Regions from separate parts of the Mesorhizobium sp. WSM4816 genome, predicted to be linked through region 2. Evidence: riboswitches for the same ligand, from Rfam matches in the RefSeq annotation. Region 2 holds a riboswitch; the other holds the start of a gene.

Region 1 (3,201 bases), on a different contig from region 2:
CTCGTCGTCATAGGCTTGCGCCGTGGCGATATAGGTCCACGGCGCCGGACAGTCCGTCACCAGGCTTTCGGCATGCGCGCTCTTGCCCGAGCGTGCACCGCCGACGACCAGGGTCAGCTTGCTGCCTGGAGCAGCGCGATCAGGCAAGGCTGTCGCGCAGGCTGGTTGCGGTGCCGGTCAAGCGGCCGCGCAACAAGCCGACGACAGCGCCGAGCACCAGCCAGAACACCAGATTGGTCAGCGTCACCGCCACCACGAACTGGTGGTGCAGGCCTTCCGGGATCGGCGATTCGAAACTGTCGGGCTGCGGCGCGCCGACAATATGCGGCGCCACGATCAACGCCACGGCAATCACCGCCAGCGGCAATGACTTGCGAAAGGCGAGCAGGCCGAGACCGGCCGCGGTCGCCACCACCGTTGCCGTCCACCAGATCTGGCGCTGGGCGAGATCGGCCGCCGGCATCGCCGGCAGTTCGGGCGGCAAGCCAAGGTTCGGGGCCAGCGTGAACACGGCAAAGCCGGCAAGGCCCCAGAACAGGCCCTGTCGCCAATTGCCGATGCCGCCGGCGAACTCCGAAGCGGCGACCAGGATCAGCGCAAAGCCGATGCCGGTGACGACGTTGGCAACGACGTTAAAGGCGAAGCGCTCGAAGCCATCCGCCGGAGCCCAGCCTTCCTCTTCCGCGGTGGCTGCTTCAGCCGGCACGGCGCTGCTCATGGCATTACTGCCTGCTGCGGCCGGCGACAAACCATGGTCATGCGTGTGACCACCGCCGGCCTGTTCGTAGACTTCCGCCTTGAGGATGAGTGGCACCGTGGCGTAGGCCTGCATGCAGGCGAGAACGACGCCGGCCACAAGCCCTGCGATCGCCGCGATGAACACGACGTTGCGAAACAGTGTCATGGTGTCAGCCCCTCGTCAGTGGCAGGGAAAGCCCATCGAATGGCGATAGTCGTGGGCGGCATTGTGGACCGCATCGATATGCGAGAAGCCGACAAAACCCATGACGAAAACGCCTAGAAATGCAGCAAGCGCCAACTGCACGAAGCGCGACTGCGAGGAGACGGAAGCGCCGAGCGAGACGGAAGCGGTATTCATGTCTTGTCCTTTCGCCCTCCACCCGAGGGCATAGAAGTCAGTTCTCCTGTCGCCGGCAGGTCTCCTGGCTCGCGGATCAGCGCCCTTCCCCACCTTCCCGAAGAAGCTCTTCCCGAAGAAAATCTTCAGTGGCATATGGAGAGGACTACCGCACACAGTTGCGGGGGCAGCCACGGCATCGGGCGAATTTTGCCCCTACCGCATTCCCTCTTGGTTCCAAAACGGAACCGACGACGGCTGCGACTATAGGCAGAATCGCCGCGCCCGGCAAACCAAATTCCGCCAGCTACCAGCGCGAATGCGCCGTGCCGGCAGACCAGCTTGGTTCCTCGACGCCGCGATCTTGACACGTTGAAAGCCGATCGTCCGCGCTGCCCCTCACCTGCCTGCCGGCATCCTCTCCCCGTAGAACGGGGAGAGGGCGCTGTCATCGGCGGTCTCGCCAATCATCAGCGTTGCAAGAAGGGAGCCGGCGTTGCGGCCAGCCTCTTTCGCCCCGTTTACGGGGAGAAACGCCCGGCAGGGCTATGAGGGGCGGCGCCGGCCTCGACCACTGGCTGCGAGCGGCATACGGCGCTTTAGCCTAAGCCCTGGGCATCAATGGGCCCTGTCTTCTTTTGTCCGGGGCAACCATGATAGTCGTCTTGCAGCACTGAATCAGAATTGCGAGACCATGACCATTCCTACGCCGGCCGTTCAGGACCGATCCAGGCGCATCGTCGCTATCGACGCCGCCCGCGGCATCGCTTTGCTTGCCATGGCGAGCTACCATTTCACCTGGGATCTCGAATTCTTCGGCTACACCGATCCCGGCCTGACCGCCTTTGGCTGGTGGAAATTCTACGCGCGCTGCATCGCTTCGACCTTCCTGTTCCTGGTCGGCGTCAGCCTGTTCCTCGCCCATGGCAAGCAAATCCGCTGGAACGGCTTCTGGAAACGCTTCGCCATGGTCGGCGGGGCGGCGCTCGCCATATCGGCCGCCACCAGGCTTGCCACACCCGACAGTTTCATCTTCTTCGGCATCCTGCACGAGATCGCGCTCGCCAGCCTGCTCGGCCTGGCGTTTCTGCGGCTGCCGGCGCTGCTGACGCTGGTTGTCGCAGCTTTCGTCATCACCGCGCCGCTCTACCTCAGGTCCGAGATCTTCGATCATCCGGCCCTGTGGTGGGTCGGCCTGTCGGCAACCAACCCGCGCTCCAACGATTATGTCCCGCTGTTTCCATGGTTCGGCGCTGTGCTTGCCGGCATCGCAGCGGCAAAGCTTGCCTTCGCCTCCGGCATGCTGACGCGGCTGGCGGGCCTGACGCCCGGCCGCTGGACCAATCCGCTGGTCTTTATCGGCCGGCACAGCCTCGCCTTCTATCTGATCCACCAGCCGGTGCTGATCGGCTCAGTCTGGCTGATTTCGCAAGTCATGCCGGCAGCGGTCGAAACCAGGCAGGTCACCTTCCTGAAAGAGTGCCAGGCATCATGCGAGCAATCGCGCGACACGGAGTTCTGCAGCAGCTATTGTGACTGCATGCTCGATACGCTCGAGGGCGAGGCCACGCTTGATCGGCTCTACCGCAACGACCAGGCTGCGGAATGGAAGGCGCATCTCGACGAGCTCGCCGGCGCCTGCACTGCCAAGGCCGACGGCACTTTGATGGAGGGAGGAGCACAATGACCGACCATCAGCAGAAACCGGGCCAACAGAAACCGGGACAGCAAAAACCGGGGTTTATACCGTGGCCGCCGCTGATCTATGTCGCGGCCATCGCCGTCAGCATCGCGCTTGGCTTGCTTTATCCGCTGCCCTGGATCAGCGGCCTTTTGGGCGACATCCTGTTCGCGGCCGGCTGGGTGGCATTGTTCGGCGTCGTCGCACTCTGGTTCACGGCGATCCGCATCATGATCCGGGCAAAGACGACGCTCCACCCGAACGCCGTGCCGGACCATCTGGTTACATCGGGCCCCTTCGCCGTCAGCCGCAATCCGATCTATCTGGCCAACACGCTGCTGATGATCGGCGTCGCCCTTATCTCGGGGAACGTATGGTTCCTGCCGCTGGCGATCATCGCCGCCTTCGCAACGCAGAAAATGGCGATCGAGAGCGAGGAAAA
Region 2 (3,201 bases):
CTGCCCAGCTTTTCGATGTCGCCGTAGAGCAGGTCCATCGAGGCGGCGGGGCGGTTGTTGTCGAGATGGACGCAGCTTTCCGTCAGCACCAGCGTCTTGATGCCGTGCGGCGCCAGCGTATCTGGCGTTACCTCGCCGCCCGGCTTCATGCCGTAATACCAGCCGGCGAAGAAGAAATCGGGCTCGACCGCGACCAGGTTTTCGAGCGTCGGGTATTTCGGCGCGAGTTCCGGGATCGCTCCCTGCCCGGCCTTGAATTCCGGACCGACCTTGTACCATCCGGTGATGCCGGTCAGGCCGACGATCGACGGTTGCAGCCCCAGCGCGAAGGCCATCTCGGCCATGTTCATATCCTGGATGACGGCGCGCTTCGGCGCGGCGTCGAACGTCAGCGGTGTGCCGCAGCTGTCGACTGTTACCGGGAAAGCGAAGGCGGCCTGGGCAAGCAGGAGAGAGGCAAAAGACAGTGCGAGGCGTTTCACGGATGTTGCTCCTTGGTTAGATCAGAAGAGGCACGGTTCGGGACTTCGAACACCGTGAGTTCGCGGTCTTCGGTGGGATGGCGCAGCCGAAGCACGTCGACGCCGAAAATCTCGCGGATCAACTGCTTGGTCAGCGCCTCGCGCGGACCGGCGAGTGCCTGCAGGCGTGCCTCGTTCATCACCGCGACCCTGGTGGCAAATGGCGTGACCAGCGACAGATCATGCAGCACCGCCACGACGGTCATGCCAAGCTGCGATACGAGTTCGAGAAGTTCGCTGCGGGCGCGCGGATCGAGATGATTGGTCGGTTCATCGAGGAACAGGATTTTCGGCTCCTGGGCGATGGCGCGCGCCAGCTGGGCGCGTTGCCGCTCACCACCCGACAGCGAGCCGATCGTGCGGCCGAGCAGCGGCAGCAGGCCAGTTCTGCGAAGCGCTTCGACGACGACGTCGCGTTGCTCGCTCCTGCGTCGCCAGCCGGCATGCGGGACCCGCCCAAGTCCGACGTAGTCGATCACGGCAAGCCGCGGATCGGGCTGATCGGTCTGGCCGACGACCGCCATGTGCAGCGCCCGCTCGGCGGCCGGAAACGTCTCCAGCCGGCGTCCGGAAAATCTCACATCTCCCCCGCTCGGACGCAGCGTGCCGCATAGCATGCGCAGCAGCGTCGTCTTGCCGGCGCCGTTGGGACCGATGATGGCGAGGCGGTCTCCCGCCGCGACCGAAAGGCTGACCGCACTGACCAGGCGCTGGCCATTCGCCGTGGCGCTCAGTTCACGCGCTTCAAGAAGAGGCTGGCAGGCGTCCAACTTACCGTCACTTTCTCAATGGCGACGGAAGGAAGCTGGACCAGCCGACAAGACCGATGTCCACGTCTCCTCCCGGCACACCCCGTCCGGTCAACTCGTGCGATGGCAGGTCTCCTGGCTCGCGGGTCCTTGCGCCATCCTGCCTTCCCAGCCTTGGCCAGTGGCATTTCGGATTTTGCTCGCCGCTTACAGTTGCGGGGGCAGCCACGGCCTCGATCCGAAGATCTCACCGTGTTCCCTTTTCACCCCTCGCCTTTCGGCTTGGGGAACCATCAGTCAGCCACCCTAGTTTTCCGCCAATCCCAGCGCAATAAATTTCCGGGTTCCGGAGTGCCCGCGAGCAATGGTCTTGTCAGAACGAGCATACCGAACCTCGTAATGTAATAACGTTACGACTTAAAGGACAACGCCTGCTCCCGTCAAGCCCTTCGCCCAACGCCTTCGACTTGCCGACCAGCGTCGCATTGCGCGGTGCGCAATTTCGATCAAACTGCCTCCACCAGGAAGCGATACCATGACCTGGCCAATGCGCAGTCCCACAGCAAGGAGCCATATGAACCCGACCGAGAAAGCGCTGTGGTTCGTCGAAAGCCATCTGCCGGAGGCCATCTCGCTCGACGATGTCGCCAACAGCAGCGGCGTGTCGCGCTTTCACGTGACGCGGGCTTTCGGTGCGGCGACCGGACGTTCGGTGATGGGCTACCTGCGTTCTCGCCGGCTGACCGAGGCGGCGCGCAGGCTCGCCGCCGGCGCACCGGACATCCTCTCGGTCGCGCTCGACGCCGGCTATGCCTCGCATGAGGCTTTCACCCGTGCCTTCCGCGACCAGTTCGGCACCACGCCGGAACTGGTGCGCGCGCAAGGCTCGCTCAAAAACCTCGATCTCGTGGAGCCGATCCTGATGGACCAGTCCTTCCTCACCAATCTCGAGCCGCCGCGTTTTGAGACCAGCCGGCCGTTCCTCATCGCCGGTCTTGGCGAGCGCTACAGTTGCGAAACCAGCGCCGGCATCCCGATGCAGTGGCAAAGGTTCGGCCCCTATGTCGGCAACATTCCAGGCGAGGTCGGCGACGTCGCCTATGGCGTCTGCGTCAACGGCGACGATGCAGGCAATTTCGACTATATCGCCGGCGTCGAGGTGTCCGATTTTTCGGACCTGCCGAAGGAGTTTTCGCGCGTGCGCGTGCCGGCGCAGAAGTACGCCGTGTTCGCCCATCGCGACCACATCTCGACCATCCGCCGCACGGTCAACACGATCTGGAACAAATGGCTGCCGGCCTCCGGGCACAAGATTGCCGACGCGCCCGAATTCGAGCGCTACGGCCCCGAATTCGATCCGCGCAGCGGCAATGGCGGGCTGGAAATCTGGATACCGGTCAAAGGGTGAGAATGGCCCAGTTTTCAACTTGTGTAGGAGACTAGTGTCGAGGCGCTCCGCCTTATCTTGCCTTCTCCGTTGTCCCACAAGGGGAGAGGGGAAAGACGCTACAACTCCAGGTTCCAGTTCTGGCCGACCAGATCCTTGCCGAAGGCGTGGTGGCGTTCCTGATTGGCCAGCTTGAACCCGGCCGCCTCGTAGATGCGGCGCGCTGAGGTGAGCACGTCGTTGGTCCACAGCGTCAATTTCTTGTAGCCCTTGGCACGGGCAAAGCCGATGCATTCCTCGACCAGCCGCCTGCCGATGCCGAGACCGCGCGCCGAGGGCTCGACATAGAGCAGGCGCAGCTTCGCCACCGCGTCCGACTGGCGCACGAGAAAGACCGAGCCGACGACTTCCCCTTCCCGCTCGGCGATCCAGCTGCGTTCCCATTTCGGATCGTAGGATTTGACGAAAGCGCCGAGGATTTCGGCGACCAGCGCCTCATAAGTTTCGTCCCAGCCATATTCCTGCGCATAGAGCAGGCCCTGGC

What was found. A riboswitch is a leader RNA that binds a small molecule or an ion and turns the genes downstream of it on or off. The one in region 2 is predicted to bind cobalamin.
Region 1: another riboswitch for cobalamin. It lies ahead of AC0L3H_RS19700 (CbtB domain-containing protein); the one in region 2 lies ahead of AC0L3H_RS32510 (ABC transporter ATP-binding protein).

What each region holds. Positions count from the first base shown of each region.
Region 1 covers NZ_JBVVQR010000018.1:85,665-88,865, reverse strand. The annotation lists gene cobU (bifunctional adenosylcobinamide kinase/adenosylcobinamide-phosphate guanylyltransferase) at 1-117, opposite strand, end outside; gene AC0L3H_RS19705 (CbtA family protein) at 140-904, opposite strand; gene AC0L3H_RS19700 (CbtB domain-containing protein) at 920-1,099, opposite strand; cobalamin riboswitch at 1,137-1,346, opposite strand; gene AC0L3H_RS19695 (heparan-alpha-glucosaminide N-acetyltransferase) at 1,773-2,765, shown strand; gene AC0L3H_RS19690 (methyltransferase family protein) at 2,762-3,201, shown strand, end outside.
Region 2 covers NZ_JBVVQR010000071.1:986-4,186, reverse strand. The annotation lists gene AC0L3H_RS32515 (ABC transporter substrate-binding protein) at 1-482, opposite strand, end outside; gene AC0L3H_RS32510 (ABC transporter ATP-binding protein) at 479-1,291, opposite strand; cobalamin riboswitch at 1,379-1,580, opposite strand; gene AC0L3H_RS32505 (AraC family transcriptional regulator) at 1,845-2,678, shown strand; gene AC0L3H_RS32500 (bifunctional helix-turn-helix transcriptional regulator/GNAT family N-acetyltransferase) at 2,777-3,201, opposite strand, start outside.